Linked DNA regions of Cohaesibacter gelatinilyticus. Each later gene encodes a partner of the first gene's protein in a complex. Links are inferred from orthologs where the notes say so. Each region holds a gene or a part of one and is shown on either strand. Other genes may lie near its edges.

Region 1 (7,401 bases):
CACCTGCTGCAAGCCTTGTGCGATGGCCTCATCGCTCAAATCAAGCAGGCCAGATTGTGCCAATGCTCTCAGTGCCGCTATCGCCATGCCTGCATTGGAGATTTGATGCTGGCCCAGCAAGCGTGGCAAGGGCAAATCCAGCAAACCATTTTCATCCTGATAGACCAGTCGTCCATGTTCCTCATAACTCATCCAATCCTGAGCATGGACAAAAAGTGGGCCAGCTCTTTTGGTACGAGCTTCGTCCTCCAATGCATCGCGAACAACATCAGCCTGGGGCCCAACGATGATCGGGCTACCAGCTTTGAAAATTCCAGCCTTTTCTTTGGCGATGCCGGCGAGGTCTGAGCCAAGATATTCTTCGTGATCCCGCGCAATCGGAGTAATCATGGTCATGGCCGGTCGTGGGATGACATTGGTGGCATCCAGCCTTCCGCCAAGACCTACTTCCAATATCACGATGTCTGCCGGTATCTGGCTGAACAGCAGAAGAGCTGCGGCAGTGGTAATCTCGAAGAAAGTAACCTCACCATCTCCATTGGCTTTTTCACATTGCTGCAAGGCCGCCAACAGGCTTTCCTCGCTTACCAGCATGCCTGCAAGGCGAATGCGCTCACGAAAGTCCACCAAATGAGGTGATGTATAAACATGCACCTTCAGCCCCTGCGCTTCCAACATCGCTCTTAACAAGGCTGAGGTGGAGCCTTTGCCATTGGTTCCGGCGACATGAATGACGGGTGGGAGCAATAGATGTGGATTGCCCAACTTTCCCAATAATGTGAACAGACGTTCCAATCCCAGATCAATCTCATCAGGGTGAAACATACTCAGGCGCGACAGGATAGAGTTGATTTGCTGCATGGAGGACCTTGGCGAAACCTCGGGTCAAGCATAGCTTTCCCTGAGTTGAGGTATGATTTTAGCCGAAAGGATAACATAAGAAAAATGCCTCAGAAAACCAGTTCCTGAGGCATTCCAACGATCAATGTGCAATTTTTTACTGAGCAGCTTGTTCCGCTGCCTTGTCTGCATTCTCATTTGATGCGGCAGCTTCTGCCACTTGCGCATCGGAATCGACTGCGTTGGATACAGCGGCATTGCCTTCTTCGTCTTCACCAGAGCCAGAATTTGTCTGCTTCAGTTCAGCAGGCATTTCCTGATTTGTGAAGAAACGGCACAAACGGGCAATGGTAGATTTCATATCGTGGCGATGCACCACCATGTCCACCATGCCATGCTCTTTCAGGTATTCTGCCCGCTGGAAGCCTTCAGGCAACTTCTCACGAATGGTCTGCTCAATCACACGCTGACCAGCAAAACCAATCAACGCACCAGGTTCGGCCAACTGGATGTCACCCAACATCGCGTAGGATGCGGTGACGCCGCCAGTGGTTGGGTCGGTCAGCACGACAATATAAGGAAGACCTGCTTCACGTAGAGCTTGAACAGCAACGGTCACACGCGGCATCTGCATCAGAGACAGAATGCCTTCCTGCATGCGCGCACCACCAGATGCTGCGAACAAGATGAACGGGGTCTCATCTTCAACTGCCTTCATCATGCCAGTGATCAGCGCTTCACCTGCTGCCATCCCGAGGGAGCCGCCAAGGAAGGTAAAATCCTGCACTGCGGTGGTAACTTTCAGACCTTCGATGCTGCCTGTGGCAACCAGAACACTGTCCTTTCGGCCTGTTTTGGCACGCGCGTCTTTCACCCGATCAACATAGCGTTTCGTGTCTTTGAACTTCAATGGGTCAGAAGCAGCTTCCGGCAGATCAACCAGATCGAACTTCCCATCATCGAAGAAATAGGTCAGACGCTGGTTGCCGTTGATGCGCATGTGGAAGTCGGAATTGGGAACCACAAACTGATTTGCTTCCAGATCACGATGGAACACCATTTCTCCGGTAACAGGACATTTGATCCAGAGATTTTCCGGAGTGTCACGACGAGAGAGAATGGAGCGAATTTTCGGTCTGACGACAGTGTTAATCCAGTTCACGAGCCAATTCCTGAGACTGTCCCGATTATCACTTTTCATGAAAATCGGGAATACTGATGTTCGTATGCCAAAAGGCCCGCATTCAGTTAGGTGCGAGCCTATATGACAATTTGGCTATGCTTTAGCACTCAATTGTGGTGATGGGGAGGCCAAAATTTCAATTTTGGCCTGCTTTTTCCCCTTTTGTTAGGCCTTTGACGCTTTCGCGCCCTCTGCCAACCCTTCGATGATGCTGGTAACAGAGTTAACAGTGGCATCGGTTGCCTTGCCGTCTGCATCCAGACTTTCGCGAATGGCATTGACCAGAACCGAGCCGACCACCACGCCGTCGGCATTTTTGCCAATAGCCTTGGCTTGTTCTGGTGTCTTCACACCAAAGCCAACTGCAACAGGCAGATCGGTGTGACCTTTGATGGTGCTCACCGCTTCGGCCGCGGCATCTGCGTTCAATGCACCAGAACCAGTTACACCGGTGACTGAGACATAATAAACAAAGCCAGAGGTATTCTGCAGCACCTGATCCAGACGTTTGCCTTTGGTTGTCGGCGTCGCCAGACGGATGAAGTTCAAGCCACCATCACGAGCGGGTAGGCAAAGCTCATCATCATGCTCTGGTGGCAGATCGACCACGATCAATCCATCGACACCAGCATCCTTGGCATCCTTGACGAACTTGTTGACCCCCCAACTGTAAATTGGGTTGTAATAACCCATCAAAATGATCGGCGTGTCGTTATCATCTTTTCGAAATTCGCGGACCATATTCAGTGTCTTTTGCATGGTCTGACCGCTGGACAATGCTCTCTGTGTTGCAAGCTGTATCGGCACGCCTTCCGCCATCGGATCGGAAAACGGCATACCAAGTTCGATGACATCTGCACCAGCTTTTGGCATTGCTTTCAGGATTGCCAAAGACGTTTCCAGATCTGGATCGCCTGCCGTGATGAAGGTCACCAATGCAGGACGGTTTTCAGCTTTGCAAGCAGCAAAGCGAGTATCAATGCGAGTTGTTTCCATTGCTTTATCTCTTTTGCTGATTGCTTAATTGCTGGTCAGATCAACGCCCAGATGACCGCCAACGGTAAAGACATCCTTGTCACCACGACCACACAGATTCATTACAATGATCTGGTCTTTATCCATCGTTGGCGCAATTTTGATCACATGAGCCAGGGCGTGGGATGGTTCCAGTGCCGGAATAATACCCTCGGTGCGACAGAGCAGCTGGAAGGCTTCCAGAGCTTCCTGATCGCCTGCCGAGACATATTCCACACGGCCGCTATCACGAAGATAGGAATGTTCGGGGCCAATACCTGGATAATCAAGACCCGCAGAGATGGAATGACCTTCCAGAATCTGACCATCGTCATCTTGCAGCAAATAGGTGCGGTTGCCATGAAGCACACCTGGTTTGCCAGCATTCAGCGATGCGCAATGCTCTTCGGTATCCAGGCCTTTGCCAGCTGCTTCCACTCCAATGATTTTCACATCTTCGTCTTCCAGGAATGGATGGAACAAACCGATGGCGTTGGAACCACCACCAAGACACGCCACCAGCATGTCTGGCAGACGGCCTTCCGCTTCCATCATCTGCTTTTTGACTTCCCGCCCGATGATGGATTGGAAATCACGCACCATTGCAGGATAAGGATGCGGACCTGCGGCAGTACCAATGATGTAATAGGTGTTCTCGACATTGGTTACCCAATCACGCAGGGCCTCGTTCATGGCATCTTTCAGTGTACCTGCACCCGCGGTGACGGGGTTTACCTTACCGCCCAGGAGCTTCATGCGAAACACGTTCGGAGCCTGACGTTCCACGTCAGTCGCTCCCATATAGACTTCACACGGGAAACCAAAACGTGCGCAAACCGTGGCCGTGGCCACACCATGCTGACCAGCACCGGTCTCGGCGATGATACGGGTTTTGCCCATACGTTTTGCCAGCAGTATTTGCCCAAGGCAATTGTTGATCTTGTGACTGCCGGTATGGTTCAGCTCATCGCGCTTGAAATAGATTTTTGCACCACCCAGCTCTTCGGTCAGGCGCTCGGCAAAATAGAGCGGGCTTTCACGTCCCACATAATGCTTGTGAAGATAAGCCAGCTCGTCATGGAAAGCCGGATCGTTCTTGGCTTTCTCATAAGCTTCATTCAAATCCAAAATGAGCGGCATCAGGGTTTCAGAGACGAATTGTCCGCCATAAATGCCAAAAAAACCTCGTTCGTCTGGCCCTGCGGCCAATGAATTGGGCGCAACAATAGCCCCGGTGTCAGAAGATGACTTGGTCATAACGCATTCCTTTATGCGTTGTGCGCGCGGAAAATCTGCAAATACTTCCGAGACGCTCGGATCAAGTGCTTGCAGCTTCCTTCGCAGCGCGAATGAATTGAATGATTTTTTCCCGATCCTTAACGCCGGGAGAGCTTTCAATGCCTGAGGAAACATCAACCCCTTGTGGCCTTGTAAGGCGAATGGCCTCGGCCACATTGTCCGGGTTCAAACCACCGGACAGCATAAAAGGTTTCTTGAGCTGCAAGTTCTTGATCAGACGCCAATCAAAGGAAATACCGTTGCCACCAGGCAATTCGGTCTTCATATCTTTGGGCGGTTTTGCATCAAACAGCAAGACATCGCACACGGCTTCATAATCAGGGATCGGAGCCAGATCAGCTTCATCCCGAATTGCCAGGGCTTTCATCACCGGACGTCCAAATTTTTGACGGATTTCCGCCACTCGTTCCGGTGTCTCGCTGCCATGCAATTGCCAGATGTCTGGATTGATGGCTTCATCAATGGCTTTCAGCTCTTCATCGGTAGCATTGACTGTAAGAGCGACTATGGACGCTTTCCCGCGTACCGGACCCACCAGATCCTTCGCTTCCCCATAATTCACATGCCTCGGGCTTTTTGGAAAAAAGACAAATCCGATCCAGTTGGCCCCGCTGGCAAGACCCGTTTCAATCGTATCTGGCGTGGACAGACCACAAATTTTTACATACATATCTGCCCTCCCCTTTTCCTCGTTAATGGCTCAGTTCGTAAAGATATTGCGCGGCGGCCAAATCTTCAATTGCCGTTCCTACGCTTTTAAACAGGGTGATCTCATCATCCGTTACGCGGCCTTTGACTTCACCTTTGCATAGTTCAAATAAATCACCCTTGATCTGGTCAAGAGTCAAGATGCCATCTGCCAAAGGTTGGACAAGATCGCCCCCTTCTTTGGTTGCGCCGGCTTTTGTATCACAAAAAACATTGGCCCTACGGATCGCTTCATCATCGCTTTCGCGCATATCCGGTCGATAAGCCCCGACCAGATCCAGATGCGCACCCGGTTTCAACCATTCCCCCATGATCAATGGATCGCTTGCCATGGTAGCGCAGGAAATGACATCAGCTTTTGTGGCAGCTTCCGCCAGATCCTCCACTACATCGATATCCAGATCGATATTCCCCATGGATATGACAAGTTGCTCTGCCTTGGCTGGATTACGTCCCCAAACGCGTATCCGTTTAAGTGGGCGTACCGCCAAATGTGCTCGAACCAGATGCTCAGACAGAGCGCCGGTTCCCACCATCAGCAGTTCCTCTGCATTTTCATGAGCTAGATAACTTGCCGCCAAAGCCGAAGCACAAGCGGTTCGCCAGACAGTAATGGCCGGGCCATCCATAATTGCACGAATTTCGCCAGTGGCGCCATCAAGTAACAGATAGGTGCCAAGAATGGAGGGTTTTTGGGCTCTTTGCGCATTATCGGGATAGACGGAAACCATCTTGATACCGACATATCCATTGTTTGAATGCCCTTTTGCCATGGCATCATGCCAAGCTGGCATCAGCAACAATGTGGCGTCAGATTGATCGGGCATCTCAATCGTATGATGGTGTCGAACAGGTGTCGTGATCTCGCCCTGAAATGCTGAGCGAAGCGCTTCCACCAAAGCCGGATATTGCATCAAGCCATTCACGTCATCTGCAGATAGCACATGCATCATCTCTCTCCCGGATCAATTGCTCAGGGCGCACCCAAACATCAGCCCCTGTCTGCATATTCGTGAATTCCGTTGGAAAGAAGCGGGGCTGCCTTCAAAAACACTCTGGCATAACAGGGAAGCCCATCTCACCACACATCGTGGCGAGATGGAGACAACAAAATATATCGAAAAATAATCATGCCTGACACAGGCAAAGGCAACAAAGTCAGTCGCGAATTTTTACGCTGCTGTTTTGGTATCTGGTGCTGGCAAGGAAGGACCAGCAGCTTTGACCTGCTCATTGAGCTTTTCAACCCGCTGATGCTGACGGTCCGCCTCGTTACGCCATTTTCTGGCTTCATAGCGATTGGAACGTGCGGCCTTACGATGACGCCCCTGTTTCAACCATGCCATCACACCGCCGATAAGAATTCCAGACATCAATGCTCCGAACACAATCCAGAACAGCGGCACATCGACAGCAAATGCCGGATTTTCAGGTGAAAACGGGTCCAGGACCAATGGAACCACATGACGGTTGGCCACGGCAAGCGATACGAAGGCGATGCCAAATGGAATCAAAACCAGAAACAGAAACAGGCGCTTGAGAGCTTTCATGATATTCGGATACTCGCTTGGCTTCTATTCCAGATCTTCGCCGTCATTCAAACGCTCACGCATTTCCTTGCCGGTTTTGAAGAAAGGTACAAATTTTTCGGCAACAGACACACGTTCGCCTGTTCGCGGATTTCGACCGATTCGAGCAGGACGGTTTTTGACCGAAAAAGCTCCGAAGCCACGCAACTCAACACGGTCACCCCGTGCAAGCGCGTCGGAAATCTCATCAAGGATGGCATTCACAATATGCTCGACATCCCGTTGATATAAATGTGGATTTTGCTCTGCAATATGCTGAACAAGCTCGGACTTGATCATTGTCCGTGTTCCTTCTATTGACGTCTTCCCCTACCCATCAGGAATTTGACGGGTCGTTCACAATGACGCTGGCATAATGGCTTCTTATTGTTTACTTTTTTGAGCCTGCCAAACTGAAACCAGTCCGTCAAGTTTATGGATTGGTTTTTGTGCGCCAAACAGCTCAATTATTGGCTGTGGTAACCATTTTGACAAGAAAGCGCTCGCGAGACCAAATGGGAGATCATCCCGCAAAGGTGCCGGTTTCCATTCGATCAACTTCAGATCTGTCGATAGCTTGTGTTTTGTCACCATCCAGTTTTTGGCATCTTCCGGACCACCAAGCTCGTCCACCAGTTTCAGACTTACCGCCTGGCCTCCCGTTACAACGCGACCATCAGCGAGCTCGAGTGCCTTGGTGCGGTCAAAAGGGCGATGCTTTGCAACGAGATCCACAAACCATTGATAAGAGTCGTCGAGCATCTTGGCGATCATATCGCCTGCTTCCGG
Region 2 (7,297 bases), on another replicon or contig:
TACCTTCAAAAACAATCTCGCCCTCTCATTGGCTGGTTTGCAGCCCACCTGTCAAGCAAGCAATCGAACAGATTGCCTCCATTCAGCCAATCGAGAAGAAGGAAGAGGAAAAAAATGGCATTTTTAAATCAAAGGATGCTATGTAAAAGCTATTAACCTCAATTGATTTCGGTCCACAAGAGGGATGCAATGCCATCTATTGTGAAATTTCTTCTCATCCTTTTGTTCCTTGCCGGTGCTGGATATGCGGGCATGTTTGCCCTTGCCAATTTTGTCGAACCGCAACCGAAGGAAATGACCATCCGCATTCCTGCCAAAGATCTGCGATGATAACATCCAACGATCCGTCATCAACCCCATAAACGGGCTTCCCAAAGAGACGTCTCTTGGCCAATTCTGATCTCAGGCTCATCAAACTCTATCTCGATATGCTCAGTGCCGAACGCGGGGCGGCGTTGAATACACTGGATGCCTATCGACGAGATCTGGAAGATCTATCTGATTTCCTGTCCCGTCGGAAAAGCAATTTTGAACAGGCAAATTCGGATCATCTACGCGATTTTCTCGCAGATTTGAGTGTTCAAGGCATTGCCGCTTCCAGTGCAGCCAGAAAACTCTCTTCCCTTCGTCAACTCTTCCGCTTTCTCTATCGCGAAGGGATGCGTGAAGATGACCCCTCCACATCCTTGCAGGCTCCCAAACGTCACCGGCCCTTGCCCAAGATTCTGACCATTGAAGAAGTGGATCGACTGATTGAGGCTGCACGCTTCAATGCCAGTCTGGAAGGCCCGACGCCCAAACGCCAAATTCGCGCACTGCGTCACTATGTTTTGCTGGAAGTCCTTTATGCCACTGGTTTGCGGGTCTCCGAACTTGTTTCACTTCCTGCCGCTGCCGCTCATCAAGATGCGCAATTTCTCTCCGTTATCGGTAAAGGCAGCAAGGAACGATTGGTACCGCTCTCTGATCGGGCAAAGGATGCCATGATCCACTATCAGGCAATGCTCGCATCCCAACTGAAAGCCAAGGGCACCACAGAGGACAAGAAGTGGCTCTTTCCATCCTTTGGCAAGAGCGGTCATTACACCCGTCAGGCCTTTGGTCGTGAGCTGAAAAGTCTCGCTGATGATGTCGGGCTGGACGCAAAATCCGTCTCACCTCATGTATTGCGCCATGCCTTTGCCAGCCATTTGCTGCAAAATGGTGCCAATTTACGCATGCTGCAAAAACTGCTCGGCCATGCCGATATTTCCACCACTCAGATTTATACCCATGTCATGGATGAGAAGCTGCGCGAGCTGGTGGAACAGCATCATCCACTGGCTTCAAAAGCACAAAAATCTTGAAGTGCCACAATTTCTACACAAATAAGGACAATGAGCCCCTTGATCCTGACTGACGCTTTAACTCTAACGGGCAAATACGACAGGATTGCTTGACACAGCGATGACAAAGGTTCAGGGTCGCGCCAATCTTGGCAAGCGCCCCGTTCATCACGAGACGCGCTACCGAAAAGCCCTGCAAGGGGGGCTAAAAAAGAGAGACATCGGACAAACCGACTATGCATAGCTATCTGGAATTTGAAAAACCCGTTGCCGATCTCGAAGGCAAGGTACAGGAATTGCTCTCCATGCAAGAAAATGGGGAAGCGGTTGATGTAGGCGATGAAATCTCTCGCCTGCAGGCAAAAGCGCAAAGCGCCATGGTCGATATTTATGCCAATCTCACCCCTTGGCACAAAACCCAGATCGCACGTCATCCGGATCGTCCGCATTTCCGCGAATATGTCAATCAGCTGATCGAAGAATTCACCCCCTTGGCTGGTGATCGCAAATTCGCCGATGACGAAGCCATTCAGGCTGGCTTTGGCCGCTTCGAAGGCAAACCCGTAGCCATCATGGGCCACGAAAAAGGCCATGATACCGAAAGCCGTCTGCGTCATAATTTTGGCATGGCTCGCCCGGAAGGCTATCGCAAAGCTGTTCGCATCATGGAATTGGCCGAACGCTTCAATTTGCCGCTCATTACATTCGTTGATACAGCAGGTGCATATCCCGGCATTGGCGCGGAAGAGCGCGGGCAGGCAGAAGCTATTGCACGCTCGACTGATGCTTGCCTTGCGATGAATACCCCCAATGTATCCTTGATCATTGGAGAAGGTGGTTCTGGTGGTGCAATTGCAATCGCTGCAGCCAACAAGGTCTTCATGCTTGAGCATGCCATCTATAGCGTGATCTCTCCGGAAGGTGCAGCCTCCATTCTGTGGCGCGATTCAACCCGTGCTCAGGACGCTGCCACATCCATGAAGATAACCGCACAGGATCTGAAAGAATTCAAAGTCATCGATGATATCGTTGGTGAGCCTGTTGGTGGGGCCCATCGCAACCCGGAAAGCGTCATCGCACAAGCTGGCAGCTTGATTTCCAGCGCACTAGCCGAATATGAAGGCATGTCCGCTCAGGAAATCCGCAAGGCGCGGCGTGATCGTTTCCTGGCCATTGGCCGTACTTTGTAAAAAGCAAAAGATTGACTAAATGATCATCTTTCTGATGGATCATGACTACATACAAAGGCGATGCAGTGCATCGCCTTTTTTGCTTTCCAATCGCAATTCTTCCGTAAAATCAAGGCTTAATGGCTGCCCTAATTTTGCCCTTACTGCCCACTATCACTGTGCGTTGGGTTGGGCACGGTAACAGACTGTCAATCTGTTTACGTTACGCTTCGTTAAGAATAAACTCGGCATCAAACCGGGCATGTAGATCAGTAAGCAGGCGAGTGAATGCTTAAAAACCGCAAATGGCAAAGTTTAGCAACAACAGCATTGCTGTTGACCCTTGCAGCTTGTAACGCCGAACAATGGGGCGACAACAAGCATCTTCAGCCACTGAGCAGCAAGATCAAATCCGAGATCAAGGATATTGGTTCCACCAAAAATGCGCCGCTCTATATCCGTATTTTCAAAAAAGAAGCGGTTCTGGAAGCTTGGAAACAGAAAAAAGATGGCACCTATGCCCTGCTGAAGACCTATCCCATTTGCGCTTATTCTGGTGAGGTGGGTCCAAAGAAGAAGGAAGGTGACCGTCAGGCGCCGGAAGGCTTCTATGCCATCACTCCTGGCCAGATGAATCCGAATTCCAGTTATTATCTCTCTTTCAATCTTGGCTATCCGAACAAGTTTGATCGCTCTTATGGCCGTACCGGCAAACATTTGATGGTGCATGGTTCCTGCTCATCCCGTGGCTGCTATGCCATGGAAGATGAGCCAATTGCAGAAATTTACGCTTTGGGTCGTGAAGCCTTTGAAGGAGGGCAACGCTCTTTCAAGGTCCATGCCTTCCCGTTTCGCATGACACCAGAAAACATGGCCAAACATCGCAAGAGCGAACATTTCCCATTCTGGGTCAATTTGAAAAATGGCTATGACCATTTTCAGGTGACCAAGAAACCACCCAATGTGGAAGTCTGCAACCGTACCTATGTCTTCAACCCACAAGGCGGCGGAAGTTTCAACGCCCAGGGACCCTGCCCGGATTATACCATCGAACCAAGTTTGATGGCTGCCCTGCAGTCAAAGCGTTCGGCTGAGGAAATCCAGTTCCAGAAAGCCATCAGGGCACTAGAAGAAAAAGCAGCTGAAAAACAAGCGGATGATCTGGAAACGATTGCGGATGCTCAACGCGATATTCTGACTCGGCGCAAGCGCATTTCTGAGGGCAAAAATCCCGATGGCTTCATTGCGGGCCTGATACAGGGAAATCCAACAACACCTGGATCAACTGCCCCTACAGTGGCCTCACAAGCTCCTGTTTCTGGCCAGGCTGTTCCAGCATCTGCTCAGACACCAGCTCAGCCAGGTGGCGTCAGCGGTTTCTTCGAATCCATCTCTTCAGGAATTTCCAATCCGTTCAAGAAGACACCACCCGCACCTGTGGCCACGCCTGCAGCAGAAGCCGTGACACTTCCTGCAACACCGAAGCCCAAAAGCTAGCCACCGGTTACAATCCGACTGATCAGACAAATTTGCGGAAAAGTCTTGTTTCATCAAACAAGGCTTCAAGCACCTGCATCCGATCCTTGGTATCTCCCCAGTTTTCGGTTTGCACTGCTGCAATCATGGTCTCGATTACGAACATTATGACCACCGAGCTATCCCATGCCGACGGCACTTCAATTCTGCAATTAAAACAATAATCTGCCACCTCGGAAACCGGCGAACTCCATTGATCGGTGAACAGAATCACCTGAACACCGCGATCCCGCGCCATCTGCGCAAGTTTTCGGATATCACGCTCATAGCGACGAATATCGAAAATGACCAATACGTCGCCTTCTTTCATATTCAAAACATAATGCGGCCAGGCATTCGAGTTGGACGCAATCAATGTCACGTCCTGTCGGATCACTTGCATATGGGTAAAAAAGTAATCTGCCAATGCTCGCGATATGCGTCCGCCCACTATGTGAACAGAACGTTTTGTATCTGCCAGAAGGTTGGCCGCATTATCAAAATCATCGACGTCGATCTGAGCAAGGGTCTGGCGCATATTCTGCATTACAGAATCAGCGAAACGATTGAGTATATGCGTATCCGGTGCCGCCTCGCTCCAGCGATCATGCTTGGCAATCGGGTCCGAGATCTTGGCTTCCAGTTCGCTATGCAAGCAGGCCTGAAATTCGGGATATCCCTTGAAGCCCAGCTTCTGAACCATCCGAGCGACAGTGGGTGTTGAGACCTTGGCATTCTCAGCCAGCGTCGTAATACTGCCAAGACCCGAAACCGGGTAATTTTCCAGCAAGCAATTTGCCAACTGACGCTCAGCGCGGGTCAGGTCATCAAAATTATTACGCAGCAATTCCGCGATGGTTTTTGAGCGATCAGACAAAAGGCTCCTCGCTTTCCGAGTTGATTCCATTCAGCTAATTGTTACAGATTTTTGCAGCAAATCGCAATCTGAAAAGATTTTTTCAGAAACTCTATTGACAAACAGATCCATCCTGAACAATTCTTTACAAAAATCCAACAGGATCAGGGATCATCCGTGCCACATTCTGCTTCAAATCAGAACAAAATGACCGTCTTGCAGACCGGAGAGCCCTCCCCGGTGACATTGATCCATGCGCAAGCAGCTGGCGACATCCTATTGATTTGCGAACATGCCTCAAATCATTTCCCGAAATCACTCGGCAGCCTGGGATTGAATGAGGAAGCAACCAGGAGCCATGTTGCCTGGGATCCGGGTGCATTGGGTGTGTCACTACACTTAAGCAAATTGCTGGATGCCAGCTTCATCCATCAGAATTACTCACGCCTCGTTTATGATTGCAATCGTCCACCAAGTGCTCACGATGCCATGCCAGCGCGTAGTGAAGTCTTCGATATTCCCGGCAATCATAATCTCTCACAAGATGATAGAGATGCGCGTACCAATGCCATCTATCGTCCGTTTGAGACAGCACTCGCAGACTTCATCAAGGCGCGCAGAGAAGCGAGTCGTCCACCCTTCATCATCACAATCCATTCCTTCACGCCCATCTATCACGGCAAGAAACGTGAGGTGGAATTGGGCATTCTTTTCGATCAGGACACCCGCCTTGCCAATGCTATTCTGCGATCAAGCACGGACGAAAACGATTTGATCATCCGTGCCAACGAACCATACAGTCCAACGGATGGCGTGACCCATACCCTTCAAACCCATGCCCTTCCCTTCGGCCTTCACAATGTGATGATCGAAATCCGCAATGATCTGATTGAAACAGAAGATCAGCAAAGGGCTATGGCTGAAAAATTATCCCGGCTGTTCACTGCAGCCATCGCCCAGATATCCGCGCAAGACGGATCCCGGACAACGGGGGCATAACCAACATGCAATCCCGCAATCGCCACCTGCCAATGGGGAGCAGATCGTGCCAAATGCGATAACAGCCTTTGTCAGATATGTGAATGTGATGAACCGTCATGTCGGTACCATCGCTATGTATCTGATTTTTGTGATGATGGGAATTCTGCTCTATTCCTCCATCTCCAAGACTTTTTTCACACCTTCCATCTGGACGTTGGAAATGGCCCAGTTCGTCATGGTGGCCTACTATCTTTTGGGTGGTGGCTATTCCATGCAGCTCGATGCCCATGTTCGTATGGATCTGTTCTATGGCAGCTGGTCACCAAAGACCCGAATGCTAATGGACTGCTTCACTGTTCTACTGCTTATCTTCTATCTGTTCATGTTGCTCTATGGCGGCATTTCGTCCACCGAATATGCTCTCAAATATGGCGAGCAGAGCTATTCCGCCTGGGCTCCTCAAATGGCTCCCATCAAAATCATCATGTGCATCGGTATCTTCCTGATGTTGCTACAGGCCATTGCAGCCTTCTTTCATGATCTTGGTCGTCTGCGCGGCGTGGATATTCTGACCGGGGAGGACATCGGATGAGCTATGAAATGATTGCCCTTTTGATGTTCAGCACCATGATGGTCATGTTGCTGACAGGACAACGTGTCTTTGGCGCCATCGGCTTTGTCGCAGCAGGTGCAGCTTTGCTGCTTTGGGGAACCGGTGGATCGGAAATGGCCTTTTCCGCATCCATGAAGCTGATGAAATGGTATCCGCTCCTCACCCTGCCATTGTTCATTTTCATGGGCTATATGCTGTCCGAATCCGGCATTGCGGAAGATCTTTACAAGATGTTCCATGTCTGGATGGGTCCGCTTCCCGGCGGCCTTGCAGTCGGCACCATCGGTCTGATGGTCATCATCTCGGCCATGAATGGTCTGTCCGTTGCTGGTATGGCGATTGGCGCAACCATCGCGCTGCCAGAGCTGTTACGCCGCGGTTATGACAAGATCATGGTTACCGGCGTCATTCAGGCAGGCTCTTCCCTTGGCATTCTGGTGCCACCATCCGTCGTTCTGGTTCTCTATGGCATGATCGCCCGCCAGCCAGTTGGCAAGCTATGGCTCGGCGGCGTGTTTCCTGGTCTCATTCTGGCGGCCATGTTCATCGCCTATATCGTGATCCGCTGCAAAATGCAGCCCAATCTTGGTCCAGCACTGCCAAAAGAAGAGCGTGACATGCCAATGAGCGAAAAGCTCAAGCTGCTACGCGCTGGCATTCTACCCTTGATCATCTTCTTCCTGATGACCGGACTGTTCCTGATGGGAGTTACATCCCTGGTCGAAAGCTCCGCGGTCGGTGCGGCTTCCGCCATGGGTGCTGCCGCCATCAAGGGGTTGCTGAACAAGCAATTGATCGAGTCCACCGTTCGCAAGACCCTTGGCATTTCCTGCATGTT
Region 3 (7,258 bases), on another replicon or contig:
AAGGCAAGCATCTGGAAATCGAGCGCGGTGAGCCGCTTGAAAAGCCGGTTGCACCAACCCAGACCGTTTCCATGCTGACAACCGATAGCCTTGACAGCGATGAGAGCGAAGAAGACGAACGTGGCGACCAGGAACAGGAAAGCAGTTCCAAGCGTCGCCGTCGCCGTCGCCGCCGTAAGAAACCATCCTCTGCTGCCGAGGCACAGAACGAGACAACGTCAGAAGAAGATTCAACAGATTCTGATGAAGGCGAATCTGAAGCCAACGAAGATGAAGCATCAGAAGACGGCAAGGAAGATCGCCCAAGAAAGAGCCGCCGCCGTGGTCGTCGTGGCGGCCGTCGCAATCGTCGCAATCGCAATGGTGAAGAAGGCGAAGGATCTGAAAACGATACTGAAACACAGAGTGCTTCTGAAGACGAGGAAGATGCTCCTGCTGAAGCAGAAGGCTCCAGCGCTGACAGTGATGCATCTGAAACAGAAGCAGCACCAGTTGAAGCTGCTGAGGCTTCTTCCGGAGATACTGCAAGTGCTGATGAAAGCGTGACAGAAGCCAGCTCTGATGAAACACCAGCTGAGGAAGCATCAGAAGAGAAAGCTGAGGCAGCACCTGCTGAGACAGCACCTGCAGCAGAAGTATCTGAGAGCGTATCTGAAGCTGAGTCAGAGGCTGTTGAAGCTCCTGCAGAAGCAGCAGTGGAAGCTGAAGCAGCGCCAGTTGAAGAAGGCGAGGAAACGTCTGAAGCAGCAGCTGCCCCAGAAGAAGCTGAAGCTGCTGAAGAACAAGCAGCTGAAAGCAGCGAAGCACCAAGCGAGCCTCAGGTAGAAGAAAAGAAAGAGGAAGAGCCTCGTCCCAAGCGTAGTGGCTGGTGGCAGAAAAGCGGCTTTCTATAAGATCCGCTCCTTCTTCCGGAAATAAGAAAAGCCGCATCGAGATTTCGATGCGGCTTTTCTTTGTTCGAATAGGTGAGCGAACTAGAGCATTAGGCCAGCCATCCTCCCAGTCGACGCACGGCTTCTTCCATTGCACAATATGTGCCAGCAAAAGACAGACGCACATAACGATGGCCACGATCAACGTCAAAATCCGCGCCCGGCGTGATCGCAACCTTGGCCTCCTCAAGTGAACGCTTGGCAAAATCCATGGAATCATTGGTCAGATTGCCGATATCGCAATAGACATAGAATGCTCCATCCATAGGCATGAAGTTGCCCAGGCCGATCTTTGGAAGCTCCGCCATCAACAAATCTCTGTTTCTTGCATATCCGGCCTTGATGATATCCAACTCATCCGTTGCATCAAACGCCGCGATTGCTGCCACCTGAGACAACATTGGCGCAGAGATATAGAGGCTTTGCCCCAAGCATTCGACAGAACGCAGAGCAGCATCAGGCAGCACCATCCAGCCAATACGCCAACCAGTCATGCAGTAATATTTGGAGAAGGAATTGATGATCACCACATTGGGAGAATAGTGAAGAGCACATTCTGCTTTCATATCATATTCCAACCCATGATAGATTTCATCGGAGATGAACCATATTCCCAACTCCTCACAAGTCTCTATCACTGCCTTCAAGGCATCCGCTTCCATGATCGTACCAGACGGGTTGGCAGGGCTGGCAATCAACACCCCTTTTATCGGGTTGCGTGCATGCTCCGCACGAATGGCTTCAGGCGTCAGACACCAGCGATCCTCTTCCTTGGTCTCCACTTCCACCACTCCCAGACCCAGCGCACCAAGAATGTTACGATAGGCCGGATAGCCTGGCGTTGGCAGAATGACCCTGTCACCAACCTCGAACAAAGCCAGAAAAGCCAAGTTGAATCCAGCACTTGAACCCGTTGTGACAGCAATGCGGTCCGGGTTTACTTCCAGTCCATGATGGGAAGAATAATAAGCCGCAATTCTCTCCCTCAAGGATCGGATCCCAAGAGCATCCGTATAACCAATTCGTCCGTCCTGTAATGCTCTGGCCGCAGCATCCCGAACAATTTGCGGCGCAGGCGCTCCAGGCTGACCAACCTCCATATGCACGACATCCTGCCCGGCAGCTTCCAGTCGGTTGGCAGCAGACATGACATCCATGGCAAGAAAAGGCTGAATTGCCCCTCTATTTGACGTGGTCAGCATTGGCATTTTCCTTTGTGCATATTCTATCCCTATGCCATATTTTCACCTTGCTGAATTGGCATGACTACCAAAGCGATACATGCTCTAACTGGCAAGGACAACGGCACCAGAAATCACTGGTGCCAAAGGCAGGAGATCTAACCCGATGGTTGACATAACAGACATCCGCCAAGTTGGTAAAGGCTGCAACAAAAGGATTTCTGAATTCGCACAAGCCCTTGCACGAAGCTCCTTTACCCAAAAGGGACTATCATTGAGTTTGGCAGCAACCATCGCACTGACCACTATCGGTTTTGTACAACCTGCTGATGCTCAAGGGCGTAAAATTCGACTGGTGCGTGATGCTGAAACCGAAGAATTGATCCGCGATTATGCAAAACCGATTTTCAAAGCTGCGGGCCTGAAACCACGCAATGTTCGTATTCACTTGATCAACGATTCCCGTTTTAACGCCTTTGTTGTCGATTCCAAACGCATGTTCATCAACACCGGCACGTTGGTTACCGCACAGACCCCCAATGAAGTGATTGGTGTCATCGCACATGAGACCGGTCATATTGCAGGTGGCCATCTGGTCCGGCTACGTCAGGCCCTGCGCGAAGCTCAAACCATTGCTGCGATTACCATGCTGCTTGGCGTTGGCGCAGCCGTAGCAGGCGCAGCAACCCGACGAGACGGTGCAGCACAAGCAGGCACGGCAATTGCTTCTTCGGCCCCTGTACTTGCGCAGCGCACATTCCTGTCCTATGCCCGAACAGAAGAGATAGCCGCAGACCGTGCTGCTTACCGGTATCTGGAGCGTACAGGCCAATCCACCAAAGGCATGTTGACAACCTTCTCGCGCTTCGCCAATCAAACCATGTTTTCAGGGGCACATATCGACCCATATTTGCAATCGCATCCTCTCCCCCGTGATCGCATCAGCCAGCTGGAGCGTTTGGCCAAGAAAAGCCGAAACTACAACAAGAAAGATAGCAAGAGCCTCTCATACCGACACGCTATGGTAAAAGCAAAGCTCGCGGCCTTCACCCAGAACGCCAAGCGCGTGATGAGAAAATACAAAGGCAATGATCTTCCCTCTCAATATGCAAGAGCGATCACCACTTATCGCCTGGGCAATCATCGCAAGGCTTTGAAGCTCGTGGATGCTTTACTGCGGTCCCAACCCAACAATGCTTATTTCTGGGAACTTAAAGGTCAAATCCTGCTGGAAACCGGGGCGGGAGCAAAGGCAATTACGCCGTTAAATAAGGCGGTTGCTCTCAAACCCAACGTGTCACTCTTCCGAGTAATGCTGGGACAAGCCATCATATCCAGTGGAAACAGGGCAAATTACAAACAGGCAATCACTCATTTGCGCCGTGGACTGCAAAAAGATCCGGATATTGCCGTAGCCTATCGCTTTCTGGCCCAGGCTTATGATGCTATCGGCAATCGAGCAGAAGCGGAACTGGCGACGGCCAATGGTTATTTTGCCTCCGGCCAGATCGGCGCGGCAAAATCCCTGGCCACACGAGCCAAGAAGAAGCTGAAACGAGGCAGCCCCTCCTGGCTTCAGGCTGAAGACATTCTTCTGTACAAAAAACCAAAAATCTGACCTCAAGATACTCATCTAAGGGCAAAACAGAACCATATCCCTCCCAATAGCGACTTATGCGACAGACCGTCACAATTTGGTGATTGCACGGCTTTGAACAGGAAATGACCAAATCTTTTCGCTATTGTGACCCACAAATCATGTGATCTAAATCCAGCCGGTTTTCATCTTTCAGGCCGGAACCATACTTCAAGGATGCTGCCATGCGTTTCAAAACTATGTTTACTTCCGGCTTGCTTGCCTTTGGCCTGCTCGCTAGCCCAATCACTCAGCCTGCAGCCAGTGCGACCGAATTCAGCACTGACCAGAAGGCTGAAATTGAAAAGATCATGGTGGATTATCTGCTGGAAAATCCAGATGTGATTCGCAAGGTCTTTGGCTTGCTGAGAGAACAAGATGCCAAGCGCGAACAGGCGGCAGCAACGGAGCGCGCAGAAAAAGCCAAGCTCGTACTCGCCAGCAAGAAGACCGAGATCTTCAACAGTGATCTGGATCCGGTGGTCGGTAATGCCAACGGCGATGTGACCATGGTCGAGTTCCTCGATTATAATTGTGGTTATTGCAAACGCGCTTTCTCCAACATGCTGACACTCATGGAGAAAGACCAAAATCTCCGTATCGTGATCAAGGAATGGCCAGTTCTGGGACCGCAATCAGTCGAAGCAAGTCTGGTTGCCGTAGCGGTACAAAAAACCGACCCAAGCAAATATTGGGACTTCCACAAAGGCATGATGACCTTGCGCGGTCAGGCCAACAAGGAAACCGCCCTGCGCGTTGCCGAAAAGATCGGTCTGGATCGAGCAAAACTGGAAACCATGATGGACGACAAAGAAACCCTCAAACCAATCGAGGCTTCTTATGCCTTGGCTGACGAGTTGGGTCTGACCGGCACTCCTGCCTATGTAGTGGGAGAAGAGCTGATCCCTGGTTTTGTACCAGTCACGACATTGGAAACCATGATAGAAGTAGCCCGAAAAAAATCATCATAACGGTGCCTGCCGAGTTCCAAATGTGGAATTCTTCGTAATTGCTACTCCATGAAGCAAAACAAAGTATTTTTTGAGCTGAAAGGCGTTGACCAACGCTTTTCAGCTCTTTTCACTCTTAGACGAAACGCCTATAACATTTCAGGCTCTTTTTCATCTGCCTGTCGTCTTTGAGTATGGTGAAACGCTTGACGCTAATCACTCCAAGGATTGATTTGGCTGCGAGAAGGTGGAAAACAGTCCGGCCAGTGCCCATATGACATGGAAGCCAACAGGCACACGGAGCAGATGGAACCATCAATGACCAAAGAAATTTTCGTTCTCAATGGCCCCAATCTGAACAGACTTGGCACCCGTGAACCGGAGATTTATGGCTCTACCACGCTGGCTGATATCGAGAGCATGTGCATGACCAAAGCGTCCGAGCTTGGCGCCACTCTCACCTTTCGTCAAAGCAACCATGAAGGTAATCTGGTTGACTGGATTCAGGAGGCAGCTGACAAACAGGCAGGCCTCGTCATCAATCCAGCCGCCTACACCCACACCTCGGTTGCTTTGCAAGATGCAATCAAAGCAGGTGGCGTCCCCACCATTGAAGTACATCTTTCCAATATTCACGCAAGAGAATCCTTTCGACACAAATCCTATGTCTCACCTGTTGCATTGGGTGTGATCTGCGGTCTGGGCGCACGGGGATATTTGCTTGCACTGGACGCTCTTGTCTCTCATCTGGAACAAAAACACGATTAAACCGGGCTGCAAGAACTAAGCTGCACCGACACTGACGGAAACCTGAAAATGACAAAAGAAAAAAACAAGCTTGATCCGGATTTCATTCGCCAACTGGCTGAATTGGTTCAGTCCACAGATCTGACCGAGATCGAGGTTGAACAGGACGATTTACGTATTCGCGTCGCCCGCGAAATCATAGTACAGCAAGCCGCGATTGCGGCACCTGTCGCCGCAGCTCCTGCCCCTGTGGCAGCTCCGGCTACAGCTGCACCTGCTCCAATCGCCGAAACTGCCGCTGCCGGTGGCGGTCAGGATCTATCCAATGCAGTTCGTTCCCCAATGGTTGGTACCGCTTATATGTCTCCGGAACCAGGTGCCGCAGCCTTTATCGCTGTCGGAGATCAGGTTCGTGAAGGTCAGACCCTGATGATTGTGGAAGCCATGAAAACCATGAACCACATCCCGGCAACTAAGTCCGGCAAAGTCACTGCCATTCTGGTAGAAGATGCTCAACCGGTAGAGTTTGACGAACCACTTATCATCATCGAATAATCACCACGCTTTAGGGGAAACGCATGTTTTCAAAGGTTTTGATTGCCAACCGTGGTGAAATTGCCCTGCGCGTATTGCGCGCCTGTAAAGAACTGGGCATTCAGACGGTTGCTGTCCATTCCACAGCAGATGCCGAGGCCATGCATGTAAAGCTGGCCGACGAAAGCGTTTGTATTGGTCCGCCAATGGCACGTGACAGCTATCTTAACATTCCGCAAATCCTGGCTGCTTGTGAAATCACTGGAGCCGATGCGGTCCATCCTGGCTATGGCTTCCTGTCAGAGAATGCTCGCTTCGCCGAAATTCTGGAAGCTCACAACATCCAGTTCATCGGCCCAAGCGCTGAGCATATTCGCGTGATGGGCGACAAGATCGCCGCCAAGCAGACAGCCGAACGCTTGGGGATTCCTGTCGTACCAGGTTCTGCTGGAGGTGTTGACACCCCGGAAGAAGCAAAGCGTATTTCTTCCGATATGGGCTATCCTGTACTTATCAAGGCCGCATCTGGCGGCGGCGGTAAAGGAATGCAGGTTGTTCGCTCGGAAGACGAGATTGAACTTGCATTTTCAACAGCCCGTTCCGAAGCAGCAGCCAACTTTGGCGACGATACGGTCTATATTGAGAAATATCTCGGCAAACCACGCCATATCGAAGTACAGGTAATGGGCGATGGCAAAGGTCATGCCATCCATCTGGGTGAGCGTGACTGCTCCTTGCAACGCCGTCACCAAAAGGTCTGGGAAGAAGCACGTTCCCCGGCTCTGAATGATGAGCAACAGGCCAAAATTGGCGAGATCTGTGCCAATGCCATGAAAGGTCTCGGCTATTCCGGTGCTGGTACCATCGAATTTCTCTATGAGAATGGTGAATTTTATTTCATCGAGATGAATACCCGCTTGCAGGTAGAGCATCCTGTCACCGAAATGATCACACGCATTGATCTGGTTAATGAGCAGTTGAAAGTTGCCTGTGGTGCCGGACTTGATATCAAGCAGGAAGATGTCCGCTTCCATGGCCACGCCATCGAATGTCGCATCAATGCTGAGAATGCTCAGACTTTCCGCCCATCACCCGGCAAGATTTCCCATTATCACCCTCCGGGTGGCCTGGGTGTGCGTGTGGATTCCGGTGTTTATCAGGGATATTCCATTCCACCATATTACGACTCTCTGATTGGCAAATTGATCGTGACTGGTCGTAACCGTGTGGAATGCATGATGCGCCTGCGTCGCGCACTGGATGAGTTCGTGATTGACG
Region 4 (7,255 bases), on another replicon or contig:
CTGCCATCTTCATGACGGAACTGCAGCAGGTTTAACGATGCGAGGTTACATGCGGTATTGTCCAGGAACATATATTCCGAACATGGGTTGGACGCGATGATCTCACCATCATTGATGCAGGTATGCCAGTCATTGATGGTGGTGTGATATTGCAGGCCGGGATCAGCAGAAGCCCATGCAGCATAACCGATGGATTCCCAAAGTTCCTTTGCTTTGACGGTTTTGCGAATGTCACCTTTGATACGGCCTACAAGGTTCCAGTCCTTGTCCTGTTCGACGGCATTCAGGAAGTCATCGGTCACACGAACGGAATTATTGGAGTTCTGGCCGGATACAGTCAGGTAGGCACCACTATCCCAATCGGTGTTGTAGGTCTCGAACTCGAGGTCCTTGTATCCTTGCTTTGCAAATTGAATAACGCGGCGGATATAGTTTTCAGGAACCTGTGCTTTCTTGGCTGCGCGGATCTCGCGTTTCAAAGCCGGGTTCTTGGCTGGATCAAAGCATTCGTCGTTGGAGCCTTCGCAATTGACACAAGCTTTGAGGATCGTTTTAAGGTGCTTGGAGACGATCTTGGAGCCGGTAACAATTGCCGCAACCTTCTCTTCTTCCTTCACCTTCCAGGAAATGTATTCCTCGATATCGGGATGGTCGATGTCTACCACGACCATTTTTGCTGCGCGACGAGTGGTGCCGCCGGATTTGATTGCACCTGCTGCACGGTCACCGATCTTGAGGAAGGACATCAGACCGGAGGATTTACCGCCACCGGAGAGGGGTTCGCCTGCTGAGCGCAGGGACGAGAAGTTGGTGCCTGTACCTGAACCGTATTTGAAGAGGCGTGCTTCACGAACCCAAAGATCCATGATGCCGCCATCATTCACCAGATCATCGCCGATAGATTGGATGAAGCAGGCATGTGGTTGCGGATGCTCATAAGCGGATGCAGAACGGGTCAGGCGACCTGTCTCGAAATCTACATAATGGTGCCCCTGACTTGGGCCATCAATGCCATAGGCCCAGTGCAGGCCGGTATTGAACCATTGAGGGGAGTTGGGTGCTACGCGCTGGGTGCAGAGCATATAGCGCAGTTCGTCAAAGAAAGCACGGGCGTCTTCGTCGGTATCGAAGTAACCGCCTTTCCAACCCCAATAGGTCCATGTGCCAGCCAGACGGTCAAACACCTGCTGACAAGACATTTCCGGTCCAAAGCGCTCATCTTCTGGTAGCTCAGCGAGAGCTTCTTCATCAGGAACAGAACGCCAAAGCCAGGAAGGAACAGAATTTTCTTCGACTTTTTTCAGAGCGGCAGGAACACCTGCTTTGCGGAAATATTTCTGTGCCAGAATATCGGACGCAACCTGAGACCAGGTTACCGGGACATCAATATTTTCCAGCTGGAAAACGATAGATCCATCTGGATTGCGAATTTCGCTGGTGGCTTTGCGAAATTCGATGGACTCATAGGCAGATTTGCCCTTGGTAGTATAGCGCCGCTCTACACGCATTTTCTTCCCTCAATTTGTCCTTCGTGGCAGGCGGTCCAATAAGGATCACCGCATAGTTATGTCGGTTCGGTATTGTCAGCGGGTGGCCTAGCGGGGTGCTGACAGATGCCGAACTATGGTGTCTCACAACGCTTGATTGGGCGTTTTTCGACATTCGACCCGAAAATTCTACAGTTTCATCTGAATGTCAGATGAATCTATATATAGCATATAATCAAATGTCATGCACTATATGTTGTTATCCTCGGTTGGATTTCAGAGGAAATCGCACGCAAGAATCCGTCGCGGCACGGAGGTGATTTCACGGCAAACTCATGCCGTGGATCTGATGAGCCACGCTTGGAAACGCATACAAAATACTGAAAACTCAAACCGCTGAAACCGCCTGAAGCGCACCGCTGTTTGATTATGGTCCAATTATGGCGATCAGCATGCCGGGCGTCAACATCTAGAGGGTCTGTTTTCTGTCAATCAATATCTAGTGTATTTTCACTCGGCTGGGGAAAGGGGGGAGAATCGCGAGTAATCGGCCTTTTCGCCTGTGTGAAACGATTCGAGCCAATCGAGAAAATTCTTGTTAAAATTTTAGTCAAAACTGACAGCCATTTTTGAAGGGCGCTTAAAGTCTCTGTGCTAGCTTTTGTCTCCGAATTAAAAAAGGATAAACCTGACAAAGAGTTGTCTCTTTTGAGGGTGAGACGAGGTGGCGCGACTATGGAACATCATTCTGCATATGGTCTGAACCTTGATTCGCTGGATATCGTGATCGTGGATGACTCCCGAACCGTTCTGACGATGATCCGTTCCATGATTTCCAGTTTGAAAGTAGCGCGCGTTCGGACCTTTGATCGTGGAGATCTGGCATTGCAAGCCATGCTTCATGAGCCGCCCAACGTTATTTTGACCGATCTGGTCATGAACCCCATGAGTGGAACACAGCTATTGCATCTGGTACGTCAGAAAACCATGGTGCCTTTATGCTTTGTGCCCGTGATTGTCGTGACTGCTCATGCAACGCAGAAGAGAGTTGCGCAATTGTTTCAGGCAGGGGCACATCATGTGCTGGCAAAACCGCTATCTGCTGCGGTACTGCAACAGCGGCTGATTTCTCTATTGAATGATGATCGTTTGATGGATCTGGCTGGGGATCGTTATATCATCTCGGGTATGCGTGAAACCCTGCGTGAGAAACGATCGAAACTGGCCTCATTGGAAAAAGCGCGTGAATTTCACGAGCAAGTTCTGCCTCAGGCCAAAGAACATCAAAAACAGGTTGATAATATTCTCAATCATGAGGTCATTCCTGATCATATGATGCCCAGCTATTATGGCTCTCGTAGCCAGCAGATCATCTCCAAGCTCCACCGCCAGGCAGAACAGCAGAGCGAAGAGATGGAAAAGACTCCAAAGACCAATCAGGAGCGCCCTGCGCGTTCTGGTTCCGTTGGCCGATATGGTCGGGTTTCTCGACGGCGTACCGGTTGACCTCCTGTTATGGAGAATGTCTTTTTGCTGATTTGCCTGTTCTGGCCATTATTCCACCAAATAGGCGGAAAAGCTTTTCATTTGGGTCTTTTTGCACTTGGTGGACTGGACAATATGGGCGTTTTCGGGTCTAGTGCCATCAAATCTCAACCGGACCGGTACGACCATGAAGAAATATCTCCTTTTGATTCTGACCTGGTGGGGCAACACGACCATTGGCACCATGTTCCATACTTGGCGTCATGGCACCTATGTTGGCAAAGACCAGTTTGGCAATAAATATTACAAACAGGATGTCAGCAACAATGCTGCTTATTCTGCCAGTCGAAAAGGCGAGCGTCGCTGGGTTATCTATGCTCAGGAAGCTGATGCAAGTGCAATTCCTTCTGGTTGGCATGGCTGGATGCATCATCGTACCGATATCCCACCGACTCAGGACGAATATATTCCGCGTGAATGGGAAAAAGAGCATCAGCCGAACATGACTGGCACGGCAAAAGCCTATCATCCGGGCGGCTCCATCCTGACCCCGGAGAACCGGCCGCAAGTCAGTGGTGACTATGAGGCTTGGAGTCCTTAGTTCTTTTGCAGCCAAATGATGTGTATTTAAAACCCGCATTTTCAGTTCGATCTCTGAATGCGGGTTTTGTTTTGTGAATCCCGGATTTGCTGGAAAAGGAATCAATCGCTGTTCCACCTCTGAAGAAGTGCAGTGGTTTTTTGACACAGTGCTGCCCCATTGCTGCTTATAACAGCGATGGATTTGATATTTGGGGACTTTTCCGTTCTGCTCAGGAATGTCGATCAGGCTTCCCAAAAAGCGGTTGCTTTTGGGCCATGTTCGGGGATAGGAAAAGTATGGCCCCACGCTGGTGACTTTGGCGTTTTGGGGAACGAGATCTGGAACAAAATGATATGATGCGCGCTCAGCCTGCTCGATTGAAGAAAATGTCACGAACGCTTGTCATGGGCGTGATGCTGCTATGGGTAGTGCTGGCTCTGGCTATGCAGTCAGCGAAGGCTGATAAAATTGCCAACGGCGTTGCGGTTTTCTCCGGGTTGGACAAGATTACTGGCCGTATCATTCAGTTCGATGTCTATGTAGATGAGACTGTACAGTTCGGTGCGTTGCAGGTAACGCCCCGGGTTTGTTATACCCGACCACCTACGGAGCCTCAGCAGACCACCGGTTTTGTTGAAGTGGACGAAATCACACTGGAGCGCAAGGTTCGCAGAATTTTTACGGGCTGGATGTTTGCTTCCAGCCCGGGCCTTAATGCGGTTGAGCATGGTGTGTATGATGTCTGGCTGGTTGATTGCAAGCAGAATACCAACGTACCGGCTCCAAATAGCTAGGCTCGGTCATTTCACGCAAAGGGGCGATTGACCTCTTTTTTAGTGCGCGGATCACAGGATTGGATTTACAGTCCAACGCAAAAATGCTCATCCACAAAGAATTAGACCATGCAAGGTGAGGCCAACTCACTGCAATATGGTCTAGTTTCTGGTGTCTGGTTTTCGGGACAATTCTTTGTCTTCTTTGTCTTCTTTGTCTTCTTTGTCCAGTGCAAAAAAGTCGGCATGAGCTTGAAGCGCATGATCAAGCAAGCCGTGATAGTCATCTTTTGCAATCTCGATGGCACCGAATTGGCGTAAATGGTCGGTGATGAACTGGGTATCCAACAGGGTATATCCCCCCGCTTTCAGACGCTCGATCAAATGAACCAATGCAATCTTGGAGGCATCACGTGCCCGGGACACCATGCTTTCTCCAAAAAATGCAGTGCCCAAACTCACACCATAGAGCCCCCCCACGAGTTGCTCACCATCCCATACCTCGACCGAATGACAATAACCCATCTCGTGGAGCTGGCGATATAGGTCATGGATCTGGTTGTTGATCCAGGTCGAGGGTCGATCTGCTACTGATTGTGCGCATGTATCCATCACCAATCCGAAATTCTTATCAGCGGTAATCGTGAATGTGGTGGTTCGCATGGTGCGTTTCATGCGTCTGGATAGATGAAAATCATCCAGCGGTATGATGCCGCGCATGTCTGGCTCGATCCACATCAGCGTCTTGTCGTCGGCGCTTTCAGCCATCGGAAAGATGCCTGCAGCATAGGCGCGCAAAAGCAGCTGCGGAGTAATCGCAAAATCAGGGTCATTCATGGAAACAGACTAGCTTTTCTGTTCAAAAAGAAAACAGGCTGCAAAAAATAGTTTTGCAGCCTGTTGAGTTTTGGGTCGATAAAAGCAAGTGATTTACATTTCAATCACAGTTTTTTCGAGATAGTTTTCCAACCAGTGGATGTCATATGCGCCATTGGCGATATCAGCATTATCCACCAGATTGCGGAAAAGCGGAATGGTGGTCTCGATCCCGTCAATCACGAACTCATCCAGTGCGCGACGCAGGCGCATCATGCATTCCACACGGTTACGACCAGTCACGATCAATTTGCCAATCAGAGAGTCGTAATATGGTGGAATGGAATATCCCTGATAAACACCGGAATCCACACGCACACCCAGGCCACCCGGAGGGTGATAATGGGAAATCTTGCCGGGTGATGGGCGGAAAGTCTGAGCATTCTCAGCATTGATGCGACATTCGATGGCGTGGCCATGGAAGCGGACATCTTCCTGCTTGATATCAAGTCCGGCACCACAGGCAACTTTCAACTGCTCATTAACCAGATCAATGCGTGTGATCATTTCGGTGACAGGATGCTCTACCTGCAAGCGGGTATTCATCTCGATGAAATAAAATTCACCATTCTCATAGAGAAATTCGATGGTACCAGCACCGGAATAGCCGAGACCTTTCATGGCATTGGCACAGATCTCGCCAATTTTGGCCTGTTGCTCATCATTCAGAGCCGGGGAACGTGCTTCTTCCCAGACCTTTTGGTGACGGCGTTGCAAGGAGCAGTCACGCTCACCCAGATGGATGGCATGACCTTTGCCATCGCCCATTACCTGTACTTCGATATGGCGTGGTTTGCCGAGATATTTCTCAATATAGACCGTATCGTCGCCAAAGTTGGCTGCTGCTTCGGAACGGGCTGTTGAAAATGCAAGTTCAATCTCGTCTTCCGAGCGAACAACCTGCATTCCTTTACCGCCGCCGCCAGATGCGGCCTTGATAAGTACAGGATAGCCCATATCGGAAGAAATACGCTTTGCTTCTTCCGGGGTGTCAACACCTCCAGCAGAACCTGGTACGACAGGAATCCCCAAGCGTTCGGCTGTCTGCTTGGCGGCGATCTTGTCGCCCATCACGCGAATATGCTCAGCGCTTGGGCCGATGAACTGGATGTTGTGAGCTTCCAGAATTTCGGCGAAGCGAGCATTCTCTGACAGGAAGCCATAGCCAGGATGGACCGCATCGGCTCCAGTGATTTCACAAGCAGCCAGGATTTGCGGAATGTTAAGATAGCTGTCACGTGCCATTGGCGGACCAATACAAACGCTTTCGTCGGCCAGCTTTACATGCATGGCCTCGGCATCTGCTGTGGAATGGACAGCAACCGTCTGAATGCCCAGTTCTTTACAGGCGCGCAATACGCGCAGGGCAATTTCACCACGGTTGGCAATCAAAACCTTTGAAAACATGCGTTTCCCCTAAAGCGTGGTGATTATTCGATGATGATAAGTGGTTCGTCAAACTCTACCGGTTGAGCATCTTCTACCAGAATGGCAGTGACTTTGCCGGACTTAGTTGCCGGGATGTGGTTCATGGTTTTCATGGCTTCCACAATCATCAGGGTCTGACCTTCACGAACCTGATCTCCGACAGCGATAAAGGCTGCGGCACCTGGTTCCGGAGACATATAAGCGGTACCAACCATTGGGGAACGAACTGCATTGGATAGATCCTGACCGCCACCGGCAGCGGCAGTTTCGGCGATTGGAGCAGGTGCAGCTGTAGCCGGAGCTGCCACAGGGGCAGGAGCTGCGGCGACAGGTGCCGCAATCGCGGCTTGCTGTACTATGATTTCGCGGGCGACGCGAATACGTAAATCGTCCTGTTCAACCTCGATCTCGGTCAGATCTGTGGACTGAACCAATTCAGCCAGTTGGCGAATGAAATCCGGATCAAGCTTGTTTTTTTCTTTTGTCATTTTCAGGTTTCCGTCAGTGTCGGTGCAGCTTAGTTCTTGCAGCCCGGTTTAATCGTGTTTTTGTTCCAGATGAGAGACAAGAGCGTCCAGTGCAAGCAAATATCCCCGTGCGCCCAGACCGCAGATCACACCCAA

What was found.
Region 2: the proteins of accD (region 1) and CRO57_RS22975 are in contact, whole or in part, in a solved structure (PDB 8UXZ), measured with the Escherichia coli proteins. The link is inferred for Cohaesibacter gelatinilyticus from one-to-one orthologs.
Region 3: the proteins of accD (region 1) and accB are in contact, whole or in part, in a solved structure (PDB 8UXZ), measured with the Escherichia coli proteins. The link is inferred for Cohaesibacter gelatinilyticus from one-to-one orthologs.
Region 4: the proteins of accD (region 1) and accC are in contact, whole or in part, in a solved structure (PDB 8UXZ), measured with the Escherichia coli proteins. The link is inferred for Cohaesibacter gelatinilyticus from one-to-one orthologs.

What each region holds. Positions count from the first base shown.
Region 1 is NZ_OBEL01000005.1:196,333-203,733, reverse strand. The notes cover bases 1-2,966. They hold accD (acetyl-CoA carboxylase, carboxyltransferase subunit beta), read right to left. Parts: upstream 2,003-2,966; coding sequence 998-2,002; downstream 1-997. Other genes in these bases: trpA (tryptophan synthase subunit alpha), read right to left, coding at 2,189-2,966; CRO57_RS18665 (bifunctional folylpolyglutamate synthase/dihydrofolate synthase), read right to left, coding at 1-861. In the rest of the region: more of trpA, read right to left, coding at 2,967-3,019; trpB (tryptophan synthase subunit beta), read right to left, coding at 3,044-4,294; CRO57_RS18645 (phosphoribosylanthranilate isomerase), read right to left, coding at 4,356-5,006; lhpI (bifunctional Delta(1)-pyrroline-2-carboxylate/Delta(1)-piperideine-2-carboxylate reductase), read right to left, coding at 5,029-5,997; CRO57_RS18635 (LapA family protein), read right to left, coding at 6,217-6,594; CRO57_RS18630 (integration host factor subunit beta), read right to left, coding at 6,619-6,912; signal peptide peptidase SppA, read right to left, coding at 6,997-7,401.
Region 2 is NZ_OBEL01000009.1:20,090-27,386, forward strand. Bases 677-3,538 are described here. They hold CRO57_RS22975 (acetyl-CoA carboxylase carboxyltransferase subunit alpha), read left to right. Parts: upstream 677-1,561; coding sequence 1,562-2,515; downstream 2,516-3,538. Other genes in these bases: xerD (site-specific tyrosine recombinase XerD), read left to right, coding at 677-1,346; CRO57_RS25275 (hypothetical protein), read left to right, coding at 1,447-1,569; CRO57_RS22980 (L,D-transpeptidase family protein), read left to right, coding at 2,783-3,538. Outside these bases: CRO57_RS22965 (histidine kinase), read left to right, coding at 190-330; more of xerD, read left to right, coding at 387-676; more of CRO57_RS22980, read left to right, coding at 3,539-3,991; CRO57_RS22985 (MurR/RpiR family transcriptional regulator), read right to left, coding at 4,014-4,886; CRO57_RS22990 (N-formylglutamate amidohydrolase), read left to right, coding at 5,073-5,864; CRO57_RS22995 (TRAP transporter small permease subunit), read left to right, coding at 5,911-6,438; CRO57_RS23000 (TRAP transporter large permease), read left to right, coding at 6,435-7,297. UniProt on the Escherichia coli protein: Component of the acetyl coenzyme A carboxylase (ACC) complex. First, biotin carboxylase catalyzes the carboxylation of biotin on its carrier protein (BCCP) and then the CO(2) group is transferred by the carboxyltransferase to acetyl-CoA to form malonyl-CoA.
Region 3 is NZ_OBEL01000001.1:1,563,902-1,571,159, forward strand. The notes cover bases 4,436-7,258. They hold accB (acetyl-CoA carboxylase biotin carboxyl carrier protein), read left to right. Parts: upstream 4,436-5,515; coding sequence 5,516-6,001; downstream 6,002-7,258. Other genes in these bases: CRO57_RS06965 (DsbA family protein), read left to right, coding at 4,436-4,720; aroQ (type II 3-dehydroquinate dehydratase), read left to right, coding at 5,018-5,467; accC (acetyl-CoA carboxylase biotin carboxylase subunit), read left to right, coding at 6,025-7,258. Also shown: CRO57_RS06950 (Rne/Rng family ribonuclease), read left to right, coding at 1-893; CRO57_RS06955 (pyridoxal phosphate-dependent aminotransferase), read right to left, coding at 983-2,134; CRO57_RS06960 (M48 family metalloprotease), read left to right, coding at 2,280-3,731; more of CRO57_RS06965, read left to right, coding at 3,935-4,435. UniProt on the Escherichia coli protein: This protein is a component of the acetyl coenzyme A carboxylase complex; first, biotin carboxylase catalyzes the carboxylation of the carrier protein and then the transcarboxylase transfers the carboxyl group to form malonyl-CoA.
Region 4 is NZ_OBEL01000001.1:1,569,282-1,576,536, reverse strand. What follows is about bases 4,436-7,255. They hold accC (acetyl-CoA carboxylase biotin carboxylase subunit), read right to left. Parts: upstream 6,612-7,255; coding sequence 5,259-6,611; downstream 4,436-5,258. Other genes in these bases: aroQ (type II 3-dehydroquinate dehydratase), read right to left, coding at 7,169-7,255; accB (acetyl-CoA carboxylase biotin carboxyl carrier protein), read right to left, coding at 6,635-7,120; aat (leucyl/phenylalanyl-tRNA--protein transferase), read right to left, coding at 4,491-5,165. Also shown: CRO57_RS07010 (vitamin B12-dependent ribonucleotide reductase), read right to left, coding at 1-1,508; CRO57_RS07005 (response regulator), read left to right, coding at 2,223-2,993; CRO57_RS07000 (NADH:ubiquinone oxidoreductase subunit NDUFA12), read left to right, coding at 3,160-3,573; CRO57_RS06990 (DUF2155 domain-containing protein), read left to right, coding at 3,960-4,349. UniProt on the Escherichia coli protein: This protein is a component of the acetyl coenzyme A carboxylase complex; first, biotin carboxylase catalyzes the carboxylation of the carrier protein and then the transcarboxylase transfers the carboxyl group to form malonyl-CoA.